4 regions of the Vreelandella halophytica genome follow, and region 4 is predicted to be linked to each of the others. Evidence: predicted binding sites of a transcription regulator. Region 4 holds the regulator's gene; each other region holds the start of a gene.
The links. Region 4 encodes FNR, which switches genes on or off when oxygen is low (the NO sensors DNR and NnrR bind a similar motif). Its sites were predicted from a motif close to TTGATNTANATCAA; they were not measured.
Positions count from the first base shown of each region.

Region 1: the regulator FNR is predicted to act here: its motif matches at 3,482-3,495, upstream of ACWHXT_RS01630 (type IV pili methyl-accepting chemotaxis transducer N-terminal domain-containing protein).
Region 2: the regulator FNR is predicted to act here: its motif matches at 1,608-1,621, upstream of frdA (fumarate reductase (quinol) flavoprotein subunit).
Region 3: the regulator FNR is predicted to act here: its motif matches at 973-986, upstream of ACWHXT_RS06270 (OmpW/AlkL family protein).

Region 1 covers NZ_OZ309107.1:331,830-336,831, forward strand. The annotation lists gene ACWHXT_RS01620 (antiporter) at 1-573, opposite strand, end outside; gene narL (two-component system response regulator NarL) at 824-1,489, opposite strand; gene ACWHXT_RS01630 (type IV pili methyl-accepting chemotaxis transducer N-terminal domain-containing protein) at 1,489-3,378, opposite strand; gene ACWHXT_RS01635 (hypothetical protein) at 3,636-4,154, shown strand; gene ACWHXT_RS01640 (SirB2 family protein) at 4,176-4,562, shown strand; gene ACWHXT_RS01645 (DUF488 domain-containing protein) at 4,605-4,955, opposite strand; gene ACWHXT_RS01650 (YIP1 family protein) at 4,970-5,002, opposite strand, start outside.
Region 2 covers NZ_OZ309107.1:367,577-372,578, reverse strand. The annotation lists gene frdA (fumarate reductase (quinol) flavoprotein subunit) at 1-1,481, opposite strand, end outside; gene ACWHXT_RS01820 (anion permease) at 1,786-3,255, shown strand; gene menH (2-succinyl-6-hydroxy-2,4-cyclohexadiene-1-carboxylate synthase) at 3,267-4,046, opposite strand; gene menD (2-succinyl-5-enolpyruvyl-6-hydroxy-3-cyclohexene-1-carboxylic-acid synthase) at 4,048-5,002, opposite strand, start outside.
Region 3 covers NZ_OZ309107.1:1,325,752-1,330,753, reverse strand. The annotation lists gene putP (sodium/proline symporter PutP) at 1-909, shown strand, start outside; gene ACWHXT_RS06270 (OmpW/AlkL family protein) at 1,080-1,718, shown strand; gene ACWHXT_RS06265 (YqcC family protein) at 1,806-2,138, opposite strand; gene ACWHXT_RS06260 (DUF3549 family protein) at 2,407-3,441, shown strand; gene ACWHXT_RS06255 (ATP-dependent zinc protease family protein) at 3,542-3,982, shown strand; gene rimK (30S ribosomal protein S6--L-glutamate ligase) at 4,019-4,927, shown strand.
Region 4 covers NZ_OZ309107.1:679,338-684,339, reverse strand. The annotation lists gene hemN (oxygen-independent coproporphyrinogen III oxidase) at 1-878, shown strand, start outside; gene fnr (fumarate/nitrate reduction transcriptional regulator Fnr) at 915-1,655, shown strand; gene ttcA (tRNA 2-thiocytidine(32) synthetase TtcA) at 1,663-2,565, opposite strand; gene ACWHXT_RS03215 (DNA polymerase III subunit epsilon) at 2,650-3,321, opposite strand; gene ACWHXT_RS03210 (putative nucleotidyltransferase substrate binding domain-containing protein) at 3,326-5,002, opposite strand, start outside.

The sequences.
Region 1 (5,002 bases), 350 kb from region 4:
GGCCAGCGCTCCGAAGAGCCCGACGGTCATCACCAGCGGAATCAAAATCTGCATGGTGGTGACGCCGAAGTTGCCCAGTCCCGCGTTCATGCCCAACGCGTAACCCTGCTGCTTGCTGGGGTAAAAGGTCGAGATATTGCTCATCGAGCAGGCGAAGTTACCGCCCCCGATGCCGGAGAGCAGCGCCAGCGCCTGGAAAATCCAGAACGGTGTCTCCGGGCTCATCAGCGCAAGGCCGGTGCCGGCGGCAGGAATGGCCAGTAGCGCCGTGGTCAAAAAGATGGTGTTGCGCCCGCCGGCAATGCGAATCATGAACGAGGCGGGAATGCGCAGCGTCGCCCCGGAAAGCCCCGCCAGTGCCGTGAGCGTAAAGAGCTGCTCGACGGAAAACGCAAAGCCCAGGTTCTGCATTTGGGTGGTGATCATGCCCCACATCATCCACACCGCAAACCCGACCAGCAGGCTTGGAATGGAGATCCAAAGGTTGCGGTTGGCAACGTGTTTACCCTGCTGCTCCCAGAAGCGTTCGTCTTCGACATCCCAAGCGACGATGTCGGCATTTCTCTTGGTCATGATGGTTCCCCTTTGCGTAAACCATTACCTGGCGTCGAACCATTAGCGGCTCACCGATAAAGGAAAGATACGCGCGCGGGGAAGGGCTGGGAATGGCCCTGAAAGCCAGCGAAATCAATAGCCTACCTCTTTGTGGGTAGGTGCTTTCAAGAGCCAGAAGCCTGATTTCATTGAAGAAAAAAGCGAAGGGGTAAGCGCGCCGAGAAGCGCAGGCGCCGGCGCGCTATTTGGAGGTATCTACATTGATTGGCTAGTCGTTGATGCCCGCTTGCACGGCCCAAACCGCCGCCTCCACCCGCGAGCGCAGGTTGAGTTTCTTGAGCAGGTGTTTGACGTGCACCTTCACCGTGCCTTCGGTGATATCCAGCTTGCGTGCGATCAGCTTGTTGGAAAGGCCGCCGGCGAGCTGGCGCAAGATCTCGCGCTCGCGCTGGGTGAGGCTGCGAATATCCGGCGCGGTGGGCGTCGCGCGCTGATTGCGCAGCGCCTCGGCCAGAAGCGCGGTAAGACTTTCGCTGATCACCATGCGCCCGAGTGCGGCCTGGCGTAGCTGGCGCACCATGTCCTCGGGCTCCATGTCCTTGAGCAGGTAGCCGTCGGCGCCGGCGCGCAGGGCCGCTACCACGTCTTCTTCATGGTCGGAGACGGTGAACATGACGATGCGGCCGCTAAAGTCGTTCTCCCGCAGGCGGCGTAAAGCCTCCAGGCCGTCGATATCGGGCATGTTCAAATCGAGCAGGACCAGGTCGGGCTCGAGCGAGAGCGTCAGCCGAATGCCCTCTTCGGGGCTGCCGGTCTCGCCGACCAATTCCAGGTCGTCTTCGAGTTCGAGAAGCTGCGCCACGCCGCGGCGCAATAGCGGGTGGTCGTCGATGATCAAAAGCGTGGCAGGGGTGTCGTGGCTGGTCTGAGACATTAAAGATTCCGTGTGCCTGAATGAGCATCGTCGGTGGCCGCTGTCGGCGGCTGTTGAGTCAAGCGAGCGGTCAAGGGGGTGAAGATGACCTCCACGCAGGCCCCGCCAACGGGGCGATTAAAAATGGAGAGCTCGCCGTTCAAGGTGGTGGCGCGGTCGCGAATGATGACCAGGCCGTAATGCATCGGCGGCGAGGCGTCGTTTTGAAGGCCGATGCCGTCATCTTCCACGCGGACCTGCAAGCGGGCATCTCTAAAGCGCACGGTGATGCTGACCCAAGTGGGCTGGGCGTGCTTGTGCGCGTTGGCCAGCGCCTCGCGAATGATTTGTAGAACGTGGATCTCTTCATTGGGGTTGAGCAGGTAGGGCGGTACATCGTAATCGAGCGCGACCGCGAAGCCCAGGCGCTGGGTGAACTCGTCCGTGGTTTGGCGCAGGGCGAACTGAAGCCCCGGGCCTTCCAGCTTGAGCCGGAAGGTGGTCAAAAGCTCGCGCAGCTGGCGGTAGGCGCTGTTCAGGCCGCTGCGCAGCTCGTCGATCACGGTGGCCTGGGCCTCGCGGGAGGCCTCTTTTTGCTGCATGCGCTCGAGCCGGGTCACCTGCATCTTGAGGTACGAGAGCGACTGCGCCAGGGAGTCGTGCAGCTCCCGGGCGATGATCGTGCGCTCGTTGATGAGCGTGACCTGCTGCTGCTCGTCGATACGGCGCTGCAAATACACGGCGGTGGCGAGCTGGTCGGCCAGAATGTTCAAAAGCCGGCGGGTGTTATCGTTGAGCTCGCCTTCGGGGTACCACACCTCCAGGTTACCCAGTAGCGTATCGCCGGCGCGAATGGAGAGCTGTAGACACTGGAGGCGCTCGCCCGAGGCGGGCAGCGGGTCGATCAGGCACGCATCGCAGGCCATGTCGCGGCAGTACTCGGGGCGTGTCACCGAGTGCGTTTCCAAAACCGGCATGATGCGCTGGTCGAAGGGGTCGTTGAGCGACAGGCGGATGGGGCCCAGACCCAGCAGGCTTTCCAGCTCGCGCAGCATGGGGGCGGCGCTGGCGCAAAGGTCGTTGCCGCCGCCGAAAAGAGTGCGGCTGGCATCGTGCATTACGCGCATGGCTTGGTTACTGCGCTCGAGCGCCTGCTCCTTGCGCGAGACGCTCTCTTCGAGAGCGGCGTAACTCGTTGCAAGCTCCGCGGCCATGGTGTTGAACGTTCGCCCCAGCCGCGCCAGCTCGTCGCTGCCCGAAAGCTTCGAGCGCTGGTTGAAGTTGCGCTTCGCCACTTCCCGGGTAAGCGCCATGAGCTGGTGCAACGGGGCGACCAGGTTGTGGCGCACATCGAAAAGAGCAATGGCGACGACCAGGCTAATGAGCAGCAAAAAGAGCACCTGCATGATGCCCAAAAGCCTCACCTTGGCTTCGGTACTGTTTTCGAGCTGCTCGACGAGTATCTCGATATCGCCGACCAGGGTGGTCACCATGGTCTCGAAGGCGGCGAGATCGATGCCGCCACCGGCGCCCGCCTCGTCCAGCGCGGGCTGCACGGTGTCTTGCCAGTAGCGCTGAATACGGCTTAATTGCTGGCGCCGTTCGTGATGGGCATCCTCGGGCACGCTGCGTTGCAGGGTAGCGCCGTGCAAGCGCTGGTCGAAGCGCGCCACGAGCGCGTCGAGTTGGCCGCCGGTGGTTGCGTCCGGGGCGTACTCCAAGCGCTGCAGCTCGACCAGAATGCGGTGGGCGTTCATGCGCAGCGACCCGGCCACGTTGATCGCCGAGGCGTCGCCGCGGGTGCTATTCGACATGTTCATGGTCAGCGTGATGCTGATGAACGCCATGGCGCTGATCGCGATCAGTGACGCCATGATACGGGCCACTAGCGAGCGTTGGAGCAGTTTCATAACGGTTCCAGCCGCCTGAGAAGGGAAAAGGAGTGTGGCACTATCGTGACCGGCATACGCGGTGCTATCCCTTTGGGGGTAGCGGTATTACCCCTAATGATTTTTGACCTGGATAAGACGAGCGCCGACAATTCTGGCATGTCTTCTGGCGCCTTCCTAGCCTAACGGGAAATCTTGCGATGCCCTCCAGTGTGCCCCCTAGCGCGAAAACCAGGCCGCCGCCGTTGCCTGTCAATGACTACCAAAGGCTGGTCGCGATGCTGTTGGTGCCGTTGGCAAGTGCGGTGGCGGTGGCGGGCTGGACGCTTTACGCCATGCTCGCCGCCCGTCCGGCTTATGTATGGCTGCCCCTGATGAGTGGCCTGCTGCTGGCCCTGGCTTGCGGATACTGGGCGCGGCGCTATAGCACCTGCTACCTGATGCTTGGGCTGTTGGCGGGGCTTGCTCTGGCGCTGCTGCTCTTTGGCGTTGCCCACAAGCCCTGGCAGTTCTGGCTACTGGGCGTCGGGTTTGGGCTCGGGGGTGGCATCATTGCAAGCGGTACCGCCCATGCCAGGCGGTGGCTGCCCGGCTGCTGGCTATGCCTGGCGGCAAGCCTTTGCGTGGCCACCCTGGCGGGGGTGGGGTTTTCGCTGCGCCTGGTGCCGCTGGTGGTAAAGGCCTATGGCTTTCAGGCGGCTCCGCTGAGTCTGCTCGTTCCTTTGGTGATGATCATGCTGCTGCTGTGGCTATTCGTCGAGGCGCCGCAGAGCCCGATGAAAGAAAGTGATGGGTAGACCAAGGGAGAGGGTTACGTGATAGAACACTACTTTTTAATCAAGCATCTTCACATGGGCGCGGCGGCGCTGAGTATCGGTTTATTTTTGGTACGCGCCTGGTGGTCGGTACGCGAAAGCCCGCGCCTGCAGGCGCGCTGGGTGAAGATCCTTCCGCACCTCATCGACACGGCGCTACTGGGGCTGGGGGTCACGCTCATGGTGACGCTGCGGTTTTGGCCCTGGCAGCAGCCGTGGCTGGCCGCCAAGCTATTGGCACTTTTGGTCTACATCGGCGTTGGCACCCTGGCGATCAAGCGGGGCGCCACGCCACGCCGGCGCGGCGTGGCCGCGCTGCTGGCGGTGGCGGTGTTCGCCTACATGGTCGGCGCCGCCATCCGGCACAGCCCGCTTTCCTGGCTTGCGTAATGGCGGCCTGGGCCAGTGCCCGGCGCAAAAGCGTCGGCCTTTTTACGTCAGCATATTGAGGTACTGGCGTACCACGCCAGCGTTGTTGTAGCGCTCCTCCTTCGAGGCGAACACCAGCGTCACCTTTTCCTTTTGAGCCCGCCTGGCAAGCTCTCGCAGGCGCTCGCGATGGCCGGTCAACTCCTTCATGTAGCGCTTGCGAAAATCGCCCCACCCGAGGGAGCCGTCGTGAAACGCCTTGCGCAGCGCGCTACTCGGGGCGATCTCCTTGGGCCACTCGTCGATATTGGCCTCTTGCTTTGAGACCCCGCGGGGCCACATGCCGTCTACCAGCACGCGGTAGCCGTCCTCCTTGTGCGGTGTGTCGAAGGCGCGTTTCAGTTCGATTGCCATATTCCCTCCTCGATTCAGTAAGCCCAGACGATCGCCATCAATAGCCC
Region 2 (5,002 bases), 310 kb from region 4:
TCGCGGTAGCGCGCGCGCAGCTTTCGAATTTGTGCCAACGCCTGGGCCATGCTCTCCTCGGTGCGGTAGATACCACAGCCGCTTTCCATGGCCTGCACCATGGCGTGCTTGAGATCCACCCAGTTCTCGCCGCCGCCGCCGCCATCGCAAAGGCGCGCAAGCGTGGCCTGTTGGCGCTCGGCCTGGGCGTGTAGAAGAGCGCTATCGGCCCATTCGGTGTGTGCCGCACGCCGGCTTGCCTGTTCACCGGCCAGGCGGCCAAACACCAGCAGTTCGGTGAGCGAGTTGGAGCCCAGCCGATTGGCGCCGTGCAAGCCGACCGAGGCACACTCCCCGGCGGCGTAGAGCCCAGTGATCGAGGTTTCGCACTGCGGGTTGGTCTCGATCCCGCCCATGGTGTAGTGAACGGCGGGGCGAATGGGGATGGGTTCCTTCACCGGGTCGACGTTGATATAGGATTTGGCCAGCTCGCAGATGAACGGCAGGCGCTCGAGGATGGTTTTCTCACCCAGGTGGCGAAGGTCGAGATACACCACGTCGCTGTCGCTGAACTTGCCGGTGCGCCCGGCCTGTTGCTCCTGCCAAAACGCCTGGGAGAGCTTGTCCCGCGGGCCCAGCTCCATGTACTTGTTTTCCGGTTGGCCCAGCGGCGTTTCCGGGCCCAGGCCGTAATCCTGCAAGTAACGGTAGCCGTCCTTATTGAGCAGAATCCCGCCTTCGCCGCGGCACGCTTCGGTAATCAGAATGCCGGAACCGGGCAACCCGGTAGGGTGATATTGCACGAACTCCATATCGCGCAGCGCCACGCCGTGGCGGTAGGCCATCGCCATGCCGTCGCCGGTCACGATGCCCGCATTGGTATTGAAGCGAAACAGGCGCCCGGCGCCGCCGGTGGCCAGCACCACCGCCTTGGCGCGCAGCAGGGTCAGCTCGCCGGTCGCGATCTGCAGCGCAATGACGCCGATGACCGCGCCTTCGTGAACGGCCAGGTCGAGCACGAAATACTCATCGAAGCGCTCGATTTCCGGGTATTTGAGCGAGGTCTGAAAGAGCGTATGCAGCATGTGAAAGCCGGTTTTATCCGCGGCAAACCAGGTGCGGGCGGTTTTCATGCCGCCAAAACGGCGCACCTGCACCTGGCCGTCGTCTTTACGGCTCCAGGGGCAGCCCCAGCGCTCCATCTGCACCAGCTCCTGGTAGGCATGGTGAACGAAGTAGTCCACCACGCCCTGCTCGACCAGCCAGTCGCCGCCGGAGACGGTGTCATCGAAGTGTGCCTGGTGGGTGTCGTCGCTGCTGGTAACCGCCGCCGCGCCACCTTCGGCGGCTACGGTATGCGAGCGCATGGGATACACCTTGGAGAGCATTGCAATACGCTGCGAGGTGCCCTGCTCTTTGGCGGCCTCGGCCGCGCCTATCGCGGCGCGCAACCCCGCACCGCCTCCCCCTACGATGACAATATCGAAATCCTGCTGGCGCATGGCACCCCCTTCCGCTGGTCAGGTTAAAAGCCTACCGATACAGCGCTCTACGGCATTCTCTGCTGATTTGAAATTACCATACCCGGGCACGGCAAAGTATTGATTGCGCCTTAATCTAAAGAACTATTGACACATATCAATCAACGGCTTCTAGCACACGTATTACAGTCATATCTCCACCCATCGTGACGTTGCGCCGGCGTCTTTCAGGCCGCGCACAAGGAGGCCACTCACCCCCACTTTTTCCTCCCGTGAATGATTTACGGGTAATTTTCTGACCTGACCCGCTATAAGAGAGGGCAACATGACCAGCCGTGCTCAACCCGTGCCGTTATGGAAGTTGTTAGCACCCGTTTTCGTCGCCATCGTCGTTGCCTTGATACCCGCGCCATCGGGACTGGCACCGCATGCGTGGTACTTTTTTGCCATTTTTCTGGGCTGTGTGGTCGGGCTGATACTCGAGCCCCTGCCCGGTGCAGTCGTTGGCCTACTCGGGGTGACGCTGGCCGCGCTGCTTTCGCAATGGGTACTGTTTTCACCGGAGCAGCTGGCAGCGGATGGCTTCAATGCGGCCAACCAGGCCTTCGCCTGGGCGGTCTCGGGCTTCACCAACTCGACCGTTTGGCTGATTTTTGGCGCCTTCATGTTTGCCCTTGGCTATGAGAAAACCGGTCTGGGGCGACGCATCTCGCTTTGGCTGGTGAAATCCATGGGCAAGCGCACCCTAACGCTGGGTTACGCGGTCATGATTGCGGATGCGATTCTGGCGCCGTTTACCCCCTCCAACACCGCGCGTAGCGGCGGCACCATCTACCCGGTGATTCGCAACCTGCCGCCGCTTTATGATTCCCACCCCAACGACCCCAGCATGAAGCGCATGGGCAGCTTTTTGATGTGGACGGCCATCGTGTCCACCTGTGTCACAAGCTCGCTGTTTCTGACCGCACTGGCCCCCAACCTGCTGGCCATCGCACTGACCGAAAGCGCCACCGGCCTGCATATCCACTGGGGGCAGTGGTTCATGGCGGTCGCGCCGGTGGGCATTTTCCTGCTACTCCTGGTGCCCTTGTTGTGCTACTGGCTGTGCGCCCCAGAGGTAAAAGCGGGTAATGAAATTTCCGACTGGGCCGGCCAGGAACTGGCCAAGCTGGGCCGCTTGACCCGCCATGAAATCCTTTTGGTCGTCATGGTGGCCACCGCCTTGCTGCTGTGGATCTTTGGTGGCGATATCATTTCGGCGTCCCTGGTGGGCCTGGTGGTCATTTGCGCCATGCTGCTGACCGGCATCATCGACTGGAACGATATTCTCGATAACCGCGCGGCCTGGAATACCTTTGTCTGGTTTGCCACCCTGGTGGCCTTGGCCGGCGGGCTGAGCCAGGTCGGGTTCGTCAACTGGTTCGGTGGCGTGGTCGGCGGGCAGATCAGCGGCTTCAACCCCGTGATGGCCATGGTCGCGCTCACCGTGATTTTCTATCTGCTCCACTACCTGTTTGCCAGCGTCACCGCCCACGTGACGGCTTTACTGCCGGTCATGCTGGCGGCGGCCTCGGGCATCGCGGGGCTGGATATGGAGCTGTTCGTTCTGCTGCTGCTCCCCACACTTGGCTTCATGGGCATTCTGACGCCCTACGGCACCGGCCCCAGCCCGGTCTACTACGGCAGCGGCTACCTGCCAAGCGGCCTTTGGTGGCGGCTGGGAGCGGTCTTTGGTCTGCTGTTTCTGGTGGTCTGGCTGGCGGTCGGGCTTCCGTGGCTGCTGCTGATCCACTGAGTAAAGGGCCCTTAAAGGAGCGCGCGATACCAGCTTTCCAGCTGCCGCGCGACCTGGCCGGGCTGCTCGGAATGCAGATTGTGCCCCCCTTCGAGGGGGGCATGCGCTATATGGGGCGCCGCCGCTACCAGGCGGGTCGCCAGGCCGCTGAATTTGGCGTCGTGAAGGCCGGACAGATAGCCGACCGGCAACGAGGTATTCGCCAGCCACTGCCACTGAGAGGGCTGATGCCCCAGCGACGTGGCCCGCAACATGCAAGCAACGGACTTACCAATATTGTGCCCCCGGCGCTTGCACTGCTGGCTGCGCGCTGCGGTGGAGAGATCGGCAAATACGGGCTGCTGGTACCAGTTGGCGAGCACGTTTTGAAGCGGCTCCTGCTCGAAGCGTATTGCCCAGCGTTCATCATGCGCAAGACGCCCCGGCCGCTCGCTTTCGGGTAGCCCGGGGTGGGCACTCTCCAGCCATAACGCTTGAAGCCCCGGCGGTTGTCGGCTGGCGTGATAAAGCGCCAGCCGCCCGCCCAGGGAATACCCCAGCAAGCAGTAGCGGTCGATGCCCCGGGTGTTCAAGGTATCGCCCAACCAGTGATGAAACGCGTCGAAAGAGCTTACCTGCACGTCGTGGTTCTCGCCGTGACCGGGCAGGTCCAGTGCCAGCGTCGGGATACCTTTCCCCGCCAACTGGTCACGGACCTTTATCCAGTCGTGCCGGTCGCCTAACAGGCCATGCAGCATTACCAGGGGCGGGTTGGAAAAATGGCTGGAAGAATGGTTGGAAGAGTCGCTCACGTCAGGCCTCTCGAATCACTGCGCCCAGGGCCGCCAGCTCATCTGCTACCTGCTGATGAGGCAAGCTGATTTCGATCAGCGTAACGCCGGCCTCGAGGGCCTGTTGGTAGGCCGCGGTAAAAGCATCGAGCGAATCCGGCGCGGCGTACGCAAGCCCGAACATCGAAGCCGCATGCTCAAAGCTCAGCCCGTGGGGCTGGCGAAAGTAGCGCTCCAGCTGCTCGCCTTCTTTGGGCACCGGCAGCATATGAAAAATGCTGCCACCATCGTTATTGAGAATGACCACCACCAAGGGGTGCGCCGCCCGTTTCAGCAGCGCCAGGCTGTTGAGGTCGTGCAGGGCGCTAGTGTCCCCCAGCACGAGGGTGGTGGGCCCTGGATGGGTACGACTGAGGCCGTAGGCCGTGGCCGTCAGGCCATCGATGCCGGAAGCGCCGCGATTGGTGAATACCCGCAGGGGCATTTCGCGGTGGGTGCCCAGCATATTCATCAGCCGCGCCACCAGGCTATTGCCGACCACCAGCTGCCCTTTCGCCTGCTGCGCCAGCTGGTGGCACACCCCCAGTTCGGAAAACGCAGCACATCGCGCGTCGATACACTCGCGGGTGCGCCGTTGAAGGCGATCCAGCCGGTGCCAGGCCGGCCGCTCGGCGGGTGTGGGCAACGCTTCAATGAACGCGTCGGGCGGGCTGACCCAGCGGCGCCTGATCAGGTAATCGGGGTCGAGCCGTTGCGGCAGCGGATCGACCAGCCAGGTGTCCTGCCAGGGCTTTTGCGCAATAAAGCCGGTCAACCGCTTGGAAATCAGCCGCCCGCCAAACTGCAGCAGTACCTCGGCCTGGGCGAGCTCTTCGTAAAACTGCGGGTCATGAAGGGCCAGGTCGAAATACACCAGGTTTTGCGGATCGAAGCGAAGCTGGCTTTGCAGGTCCGCCAATAAAGGCCAACCCAACTGT
Region 3 (5,002 bases), 650 kb from region 4:
TTCGTTCAGGGCTGCATCATGATGCTGGCACTGATCATCATGCCGGCGGTGGTACTTTTCGGCGAAGGCGGCGGCGGCTTCACCCAGGCCTCGCAAACCCTGAACGAGGTGGACCCCACTTTGCTCTCCTGGACCGACGGTCTGACCTTCATTGGTTGGCTTTCGGCGGTGACCTGGGGGCTTGGCTACTTCGGTCAGCCGCACATCATCGTACGCTTCATGGCGATTCGCAGCCTCAAGGACGTGCCCATCGCGCGCAATATCGGCATGAGCTGGATGCTGGTCTCCATGATCGGGGCCGTTTCACTGGGTATTTTCGGCCGCGCCTTCGCGATCCGTAATGGCCTGGAGGTCGAAAACCCCGAGACGATCTTCATCATCCTCTCGGAGCTTTTGTTCCACCCGCTGATTACCGGCTTTTTGTATGCCGCGCTATTGGCGGCGGTGATGAGTACCATCTCCAGCCAGCTGCTGGTCGCCTCGTCGTCGCTGACCGAGGACTTCTACCGGCTGTTTTTGAACCGCAACGCCTCGGAGAAGCAGACCGTCACCGTGGGCCGTATAAGCGTGGCCCTGGTGGGGATCGTAGCCGCCATCATCGCCTCCAATCCGGAATCCCAGGTGTTGGGGCTCGTCAGTAACGCCTGGGCCGGTTTCGGCGCGGCGTTCGGCCCGTTGATTTTGCTTTCGCTGATGTGGTCGCGCACCAACGGCGCCGGTGCCATTGCCGGCATGGTGGTCGGTGCGCTCACCGTCATGCTCTGGATCAGCCTGGGCTTTAACGGCGAATTTTTGGGTGGTCCCGGCATTTACGAGATCATTCCCGGCTTCATTGCCTCGTTCATCGCCATCATGGTGGTGAGCAGCATGACCGCGGATGCCGGTGAATACCGTCATATCGACCGGTAAACGTTGCCTGATCGTTCCAAGGCCACCTTCGGGTGGCCTTTTTTATGCGCGTTTTCAATACTCTTGCGCTGAGTCAAAAACCCGCCCGCGCCAACGCGATACGCTCTGCTAACGGTTTCAAGGTTACTTTCTCAAAGCCGAGCGTCACGTTATCCACAAGGAGCAGCGCCATGGGTCGTCTCACTTTTACTACTCTCGTCACCGCTGGCCTCGCGGCGGCCACTTTCGCCGCCAGCGGTCAGGCTTTCGCTTATGGCCAGGGTGACTTCTTCACCCGCGCCGGTATCGCCAAAGTATCGCCCAAAAGCGGCAACGGTACGCTGGACACCGCCCTTGGCGATCTCAAGGTCGATGTCGAAGACAAGTCAGATTTCGCTTTCACCCTGGGGTATCGCTTTCACGACAAGTTTGGCGTGGAGCTACTCGCCGCGCTGCCCTTCAAGCATGATATCCGCTTGAACGGCGACAACATCGCCTCTACCAAGCACCTGCCCCCGACGCTGACGCTTCAGTACTACCCGCTGGGCGGCACGGAGTCACCGGTTCAGCCCTACGTAGGCGCCGGGGTCAACTACACCCGTTTCTCCAGTGAGCAGGTCGATATCGACGGCGTTAGCCTGGACCTGGACAACACCTGGGGCGCGGCGGGTCAGGCAGGCATCGACCTGCTGGTCGACGACCACTGGTCGCTGAACGCCGCGGTCTGGTATCTGGATATCGACAGCGACGCAACCGTTGCAGGAAGCGCCGCGGGCAGCGTCGAGATCGACCCGGTGGTGGTCATGGCCGGTATTGGCTACCGTTTCTAAACCGCCGCTTGGTGCATATAACATGTATGCATAAAAAGGCCCGGTGCTCTTGCGAGCCCGGGCCTTTTACATGCCGCATCTTCAAGATCAGCCTTCGGTGACCAGTTTATCCACACGTTCGACGGCTCGAACCACCAGCAACTGGTCGCTGGCGCGGGTTTTTTCCTGCTGCAAATAAGCGGCGACCGCCGGGGCAACCTCGCACTTGGCAGGCATCGCCGCCTTGGCCTCGATCATCGTATCGAGCTTGGGAATAAACACGAAGCGCAGCCACTGGGCCAGCGACATGGTATCGACGCAAAAAGGCTGTTGGCTTTCAAAGGCCTTCGCATCGGGGGTGGGCATACGCCAAAGCTCGGCCGCTTTCATCGCGGCTTCGAGCTCACGCAGCGCCTGGTGTAGCGACTGATGAACGCTCATAAGCTCCTGGGGAGTCGGTGCATGGATAGCGCATTATCCCTTTTATGGGGACAACTTGCCATGACCCGAGCGCCCTGCGCCGCACCAATCGAGTTACTCACAGATTCACAGAAAACCTGCAAGAGACTGTGGATAAACTATGGAAAGGTGACGCAGAGCCACCCCCCATGGGCCTCTGGCAATGTTGCTTAATTTTTAACCGGTAAACTCGGGCTGACACTGCGCGCCGGTCGAGGTAGAGTGCAGGCCTGCGCAAGGGAAGGAATAAATGCAAGCACTCTATACACTCGACGAGTTCTTTGAGCGAAGCGGTGCCGACGTATCGTTTTACCATATGGGCCGGCGCGTAGCGCCCTGCGCCAGGCAAACATTGGCGAGCTTCGAACGCGGCGAAACGCCCTGGCCGGAGCCCTGGCAAGGCCAGGCGCGCATTGGCGTCGTGTTTCGCATCGGCGATATGGTCGAACCCGCGATCTGGTTTTTGGCACTACCGCTCGACGAGCAAGGCTTGCTCTCTCCCGCCTCTCGCGATGGCTTTTTGAACCGGCTCGTGGAAACGCTGGGGCGCAACGTAAGCACCCTCGGCCAAGAGGACCCGAGCGGCGAGCATTTCATGAAGGATAACCCGCTCGCGTTCACCCCGAGCCTGCCCTTTCAGGCGGTGCTCAACGCCCAAGCACGCTGTGCACTGGGATTTGCCGCGAGCCAACACCTGGAGCCCGTAGAAGCCTACTTGAGCGGTCAGCAAACAATTGATTGGCAAGCGTTAGGTCTACAGGGCATTGCCGACTACACTGTGCGAAGCGACAGCGAATCCCGCCACCTTCTGGCACGGGCCATCAGCGAGCAGCGCCTGGAAGACGAAGTCATTCGTGCGCTGTGCCTTTGCCTTGAGCACTGCGCGCCCGACGACGCACTGGTCAAGGCGCTGGCCGCTAAAGGCGAGCAGGCGGCCAACGCAGGCGACATCGAAACCCTGTGCGCCTGCGTGCGAGCAGTGGGCGGTAGCGAAAGCCAAGGCGTGGGCGAATGGTACAAGGCGCTGCTCGAAGATAGCGCCGCCTGCGGGCCGGATCTACTGGCCGCCATCGCCGGGCGCGGTTGGGCATGGCTTGAAGACGCCGAGCGCTTGCCGCTCTTTCTAGAGCGCCTGGCTGAACACCCCAATACTAATTTTACCGCTGCGGTGCGCGATATCGCGCTGATCCCCAGGCTAAGACTTTTGGTCGTGATGACGCTGCGCGACGCCCCGGCAGACAGCGCCATTCAATCGCGGCTGGCGAATATCACCTCTCGCCACTAACGTTAAGAACAGACAGAGATTTTCGTATAGATACCGAGGCGTTGGGTCGCTCAACGCCCGGCTTGGATCGCGGCCCTCGGGCACGTGTTAAGGAGCAGCCGTGAAGGAACTACCCTATCAGGCCAAAGCCGTCATCGGGCGTCGGGAAATGGTGACGCTTCCTGAGCTTGGGCTTCATCTTTGCTGTAAAGCCGATACCGGCGCGCGCACCTCGGCGCTTCATGCCGAAGAGATCGCCACCGAAGAGGACGCCGAAGGCCAACTCTGGATCAGCTTCATTACCCATAGTAGCGGCCCCAACACCCCGGGGCACCGCTATAAGCTTCACCTGCACGACCGGCGGCGCGTGACCAGCTCCAACGGGCACAGCGAATGGCGCTACGTGATTCGCACCCCCGTTTTGCTTGGCGATCTCGACTTTACCGTCGAGCTCACGCTGACCGACCGAAGCAATATGCGCCACCCCATGCTGCTGGGCCGTCGGGCCATGCGGCGCCTGCTGGTCGCCCCAGGCGCTGCCTTTTTGCACGGCGAACCCTGAACCTGCAAACGTACCTATCCTGATCCGGAGTACCCTATGCATATTGCTCTGCTTTCGCGTAATCGCAATCTCTACTCGACCCGCCGCCTGGTCGAAGCCGCCGAAGCGCGCGGCCACTCCGCCCGCGTCGTCGACACGCTGCGCTGCTACATGAGCATCGCCGCCCACCACCCGTCGATTCACTACAAGGGTGCCGAGATCGAACGCTTCGACGCGGTCATTCCGCGTATCGGTGCGTCGGTCACCTTCTACGGCTGTGCGGTACTGCGCCAGTTCGAGATGATGGGCACCTACGTGATCAACGACTCGGTGGCGATCACCCGCTCCCGGGACAAGCTGCGCTCGCTGCAGCTGCTCTCACGCAAGGGGCTGGGCCTGCCGATCACCGGCTTCGCCCACTCGCCGGACGACATCCCCGATTTGATCACCATGGTCAAAGGTGCGCCGCTGGTGATCAAACTGCTCGAGGGCACCCAGGGCATCGGCGTGGTACTGGCCGAGACCAACCAGGCTGCGGAGTCGGTGATTCAGGCCTTCATGGGCATGAAAGCCAATATCATGGTTCAGGAGTACATCAAAGAGGCCAGGGGCGCGGATATCCGCTGCTTTGTCATCGGCGATAAGGTCGTGGCCACCATGAAGCGCCAAGCCGCGGAAGGCGAGTTTCGCTCCAATCTGCACCGGGGCGGTACGGCCAGCGTCATTCGTATCACCCCGGAAGAGCGCTCGACGGCGATTCGCGCCGCCAAGGCGATGGGCCTTCACGTGGCCGGCGTAGACCTTCTGCGCGCCAACCACGGCCCGGTGATCATGGAAGTCAACTCGTCCCCCGGCCTGCAGGGGATCGAAACCGCCACGGGCAAGGACATTGCCGGCATGATCATCGAGCACATCGAGAAAAACGCGACGCCGCCGCGCAAAGCGCCCCCCAAGCCTAAAGGCTAGGGGTCGAGGCCCTGGGCCCCGCGCTAAAAATAATCCGTTTGAGGGGTGGCAAAACCCGGCCGCCCCCGCCACAAT
Region 4 (5,002 bases):
ACCGGCTGAGCCTGGGCGTGCAGGATCTGGACATCGAGGTCCAGAAAGCGATCAACCGCGTCCAGCCCCGCCGGCTCACCGAAACCCTGATGGACGAGGCGCACCGGCTGGGCTTTAGCTCGCTCAACGTGGACCTGATCTATGGGCTGCCGCACCAAACCGAGCAGCGCTTCGCCGATACGCTTGCTCAGATCATCGAGCTCAACCCGGCCAGGTTGTCGCTTTTCAACTACGCCCACCTGCCCACGCGCTTTGCGCCCCAGCGGCGTATTCTCGAAGCTGACCTTCCCGGCGCCGATGAAAAGCTCGCCATTTTGCGCATGAGTATCGAGATGCTGGGCCAGGCAGGCTATGTGCATATCGGCATGGACCACTTCGCCCGCGCCGATGATAGCCTGACGCTCGCCCAGCAAAACGGCACGCTCCAGCGTAACTTCCAGGGGTATTCAAGCCACGCGCAATGCGATTTGATCGGTTTGGGGGTGTCGGCGATTTCCCGGGTCGACGACGTCTACGCGCAGAACCCGGTCACCCTGGATGACTACGCAAAGGCGCTGGATCAGGGTAAACTGGCCACCTGTAAAGGCGTGCGCTTGAACGCCGACGACCTCATTCGCCGCGAGGTGATCGAGCGGCTGATGTGCGATATGCGCCTGGACCTGGCGGCCATTGGCACGCGTTTCGGGATCGATGCCGACACCTACTTCGCCCAGGCGCTGGATAACCTGCGCCAGGCCGAGCGTGACGGGCTGATTACGCGCCAGGACCTGGTATTGAACGTTACGCCGATCGGGCGGCTACTGATCCGCCACCTAGCCATGGCCTTCGATACCTACTTGACAGAGCAGTTCGCCGCGCGTTATTCAAGGATATTATAATATATACTTTGTACCCGGCCATACGAGGAGAAGGTGATGTCCATCACTGCCAGCCAACGCCGCTCGATGCTACAGGCGCCGCGCTGCCAAACCTGTAGCCTGAGTTCGCTCTGTTTACCGCTAGCGCTGCAGCTCGAGGACGTAAGCCAGTTCGACGCCATCATCCGCCGCCGCGCGCCGCTCAAAAAGGGCGAGGCGCTGTTTCATCAAGGCGAGAACTTCTCCAGCGTCTACGCGGTCCGTTCGGGAAGCCTCAAGCAGGTGACCAGCGAAGGCAATGGCGACGACCAGCTCACCAACTTCTACCTGCCAAGCGAGCTGGTCGGCCTCGATGGTATCGACGAGGAATTCTACCCGGGCAGCGCCATTGCGCTCGAAACCACCACGGTATGTGAGATCCCGTTCAAGCATTTGGACAAGCTGTCCGAGGAGCTGCCCGAGCTCAGAGGCCAGCTTTACCGCAGCATGAGCAAGGAGCTTCGCGACGACCGGCGGATGATGCGCCTTTTATCGCGCAAGACCGCCGACCAGCGCCTGGCGGCCTTTCTCACCACGCTTTCTGATCGTTTTCGCCGCCGCGGCTACTCGCCCTATAGCTTCCGCCTCTCCATGGCGCGGGCGGATATCGGCAACTACCTGGGGTTGGCAGTGGAAACGGTCAGCCGGATTTTAAGCCGGCTCCAGCAGCAGCAGGTAGTCGCCGTTTCCGGGCGCGAGGTGAACATTCTGGATATGGCCCGCTTGACCACCCTGGCCGACGAAGAAGTGTCCGCCTGACCCGCCTTTAGCCGACATTGAGCGCCTGAATACGCCCGGCCTTCATTTCTGCTTGTTTGGCTTCCAGGCCCTGGAAGTCGAACAGCGCCCGGTCGGCCAGCTGCGAAGGGGCAACGTTGGTCACCGCTTTGAACATGCTTTCGAGCCGGCCCGGGTACTTTTTATCCCACTCGGCAAGCATCGCCTTGACGTTCTGACGCTGCATGTTCGGCTGGGAGCCGCACAGATTGCAGGGAATGATCGGAAATTCCATGAGCCGGGAGAACTCGGCGATATCCGCCTCCTTGCAGTAGGCCAGCGGGCGAATCACGATATTTCTGCCATCATCGGACAAAAGCTTGGGCGGCATGGCCTTGAGCGTGCCGCCGAAGAACATGTTCAAGAAAAGGGTTTCGAGAATGTCTTCCCGGTGGTGGCCAAGCGCCACCTTGTTGGCGCCGATCTCTTCGGCAAACCCGTAGAGCGAGCCACGGCGTAGCCGCGAGCAAAGCGCGCAGGTCGTCTTGCCCTCCGGGGTTTTCTCCTTCACCACCGAGTAGGTATCACGCTCGAGAATATGGTACTCGACGCCCAGCGCGTCGAGGTAGCGCGGCAGCACGTGCTCGGGGAAGCCGGGCTGTTTCTGGTCGAGATTCACCGCCACCAGCGAAAAATTGACCGGGGCGTTGCGCTGCAGATTGCGCAGGATCTCGAGCATGGTATAGCTGTCCTTGCCCCCGGAGAGGCACACCATCACCCGGTCGCCCTCTTCGATCATCTGATAATCGAGAATGGCGTTTCCGACCTCGCGGCGAAGTCTTTTCTGCAACTTATTGAATTCGCGCTTTTGTTTCACATCGCTTGGCTCGATTGAGCTTGCCGGAGCCGGGGCCTCGGCCACGACGGGCTCGAAATGATCGGGTTGTTGCATGGTATAAGCACTGCCGGTGATGGGTGGTGAAGGCGTTATTCTATCAAGACTCCCGCTGCCACCCAACAAAGCCTTCGAGCGCCTTCAAACCTCGAGCGCGGCGTCGCGCTTGAGCCGCATGTACAAAAGCGCACAGGCGCTGGCCTCGCCCAGAAGCGACGGCCAGGGCAGCGCCAGCCGCGAGTGGCTGAGCGCCTGACTAAAGCTTGCCGCCTGGGGTTCGACCGGCGAGCGCCGGGCCTTGCGCTGATAAAGCCTAGCCACATCGACCTGGGCGTTGGGCAACTCGAAGCCGAGCCGCGCGTTGAAAAGCCGGTTGATCGGTGCCAGCGCCTTGCCAAGCCCCCACCCCACCACCGGGCGGTTGCCGATAAACTCGGCAAGTGCGGCGATGTTTTCCGCCGTCGGGGGGAGCGGCGCAAAGATTCGGTGCTGGGCGATGCAGTGTCGGGCGATGCAGTGTCGGTCAATGGAAGGACGCTGGCGGCGGCGCTTTATTCGGGCCTCGTCCGCCAGGGTAGCGACCCAGGCACTGCGGGTGTACACCTGGCGCTGGTCAAACACCACCGCGGCGATGCTCAGAATCTCGCTATCCTGGGAAAACCTGAACGCCAGCGCCACGAGCTCCTCGCCCAGGTAGGGGTGAAAAAGCCACTCGAAGGCGGAGCCGGCGAAGCGGCGCCGGTCGCTTTCGCGCTTGACGAGCGTGCGCAGCGAGCCGCCCAAAAGCGATGCGTATCGGTCCGTGAAGCGCATACGGCTACGCGTACTCCAGATGATAGCGATGAGTCAGCCGCGACTTGAACTCCTTGACGATATGCAGCGCCTCGCGCAGCAGGTCGCGCTCAAGCGAGGAAAGATGCTGCACCACCACGTGGTTGGTCGAGATGCTCGTCGACGCCTTCGCCTCGGCCAGTTGCTGGCGCAGGCGAAGCTCCGTGAAAAGCGCCAGCGCCTCGCCCAGGTCCTCGGCAAAGCGCTTCTCCAACCGGCCGTCATCTACCAGCGCTTCGAGGCGCTCGAGCGTGCCCACGGCTTCGATACGCCGCTCCAGCGCCATGGTGCGCACGCCGTGAACGATGGGAAAGATGCCGCCCTTTTTGATATCGATGCCGTGCTCGCGCTTTTTAAGCGAACCAAACAGGGTCAGGGGGGTGGAGAAGCTCAGCGCGGCGCGGGCCAGGTAGCTCAACAGCAGCTCGTCGCCGGCGCAGCGATCAAACAGTGCCTGCTGCACGCGCCGGGCAAGCTGCGCGTTGCCGGCCATGGGCTGGGCGTCGAGCAGGATGGCAAGCTTCATCAGGCTGTCGCCGTCGCGCCGCTCGGCCCAGCGCGCGATACGCGCTTGCCAGACCGCTACGCTGCCGACCCACTCCGGGTTGGAGACCATGATATGGCCGGGGCACGGCGGGTAGCCAAGTGTGATCAGCGTATCGGTCAGGCGCTGCATTTGGGCCGCGACATCCGGCCAGCTCTGATCGTCTTCGAGAATCAGCGCGTTGTCCTGATCGGTCTTGAGGATTTGCTCACCCCGGCCTTCGCTGCCCATGACCACCAGGCAGCACTGTTGTTCTGGCGCCTTTGGTACGCTAAACGCCCAGGCCTTGTGGATGATGCGCGCGTTAAGCGCCGCCAAAAGCTCCATGACAAAGCGAAGCTTCACGCCTTGAACCATCAGCGCCTCGACGAGCTCCGGCGTACGCTGGCTCGCCATGGCCAACGCTTTTAGATCACTGGCCTTCTCGATTTGTAGCCCCACCACGTAACTTCGGCTGGAGAAGTAACTCAGCACGTCGGTGAGCTCGACGATGCCGCAAAGCGTGTTCTCCTTCATCACGACGACCCGGGCCACCTTGTGGCGCGTCATCAGCACCAGCGCCTCGAACAGATACTGCTCCGGGGCGGCGGCGATCAGCGCGGTGCAGGCCAGAGCGTCGATGGGCGTGGTTTGGGGCTTCTGCTCGACGACCAGGGTGTTGAGCAGATCCGTTTTGGTGACCATGCCGTAGGCGCCCTGGGTGCTGACCAGCAGGCTGTCGGCCTGGTGCGCCAAAAGGGTATGGACCGCGCTTTGAATGTCCTGGTCTGCCTCGATGACGATTGGCGCGCGCATGCACTCGCGCACCCGGGCCAGCATGAACCCGGCCATGGTGATCCCGTCCACGGCGCGCCGTTCGGTAAGAAGCCGCGCTTTGTTGGCAAGCGACTGCTTGAAAAACGCCTCGAACGCCGGATAGTGCTGGCAAAGCGCACAGAACGCCGCCTTGGGGAGCACGTAGCAAAGCGTCTCCTGCTCCGCCTCGAAGCGGTAGCGACTTTGGCCGTTTAAAATGCTGATCGCCCCGAACACATCCCCCGGGGTGTAGTGGCCGATGCGCGCCTGCGCCTGGGGCATCGCCGGGTCGAGCTCGGCGACCTCGCCTTTATGGATGATGAA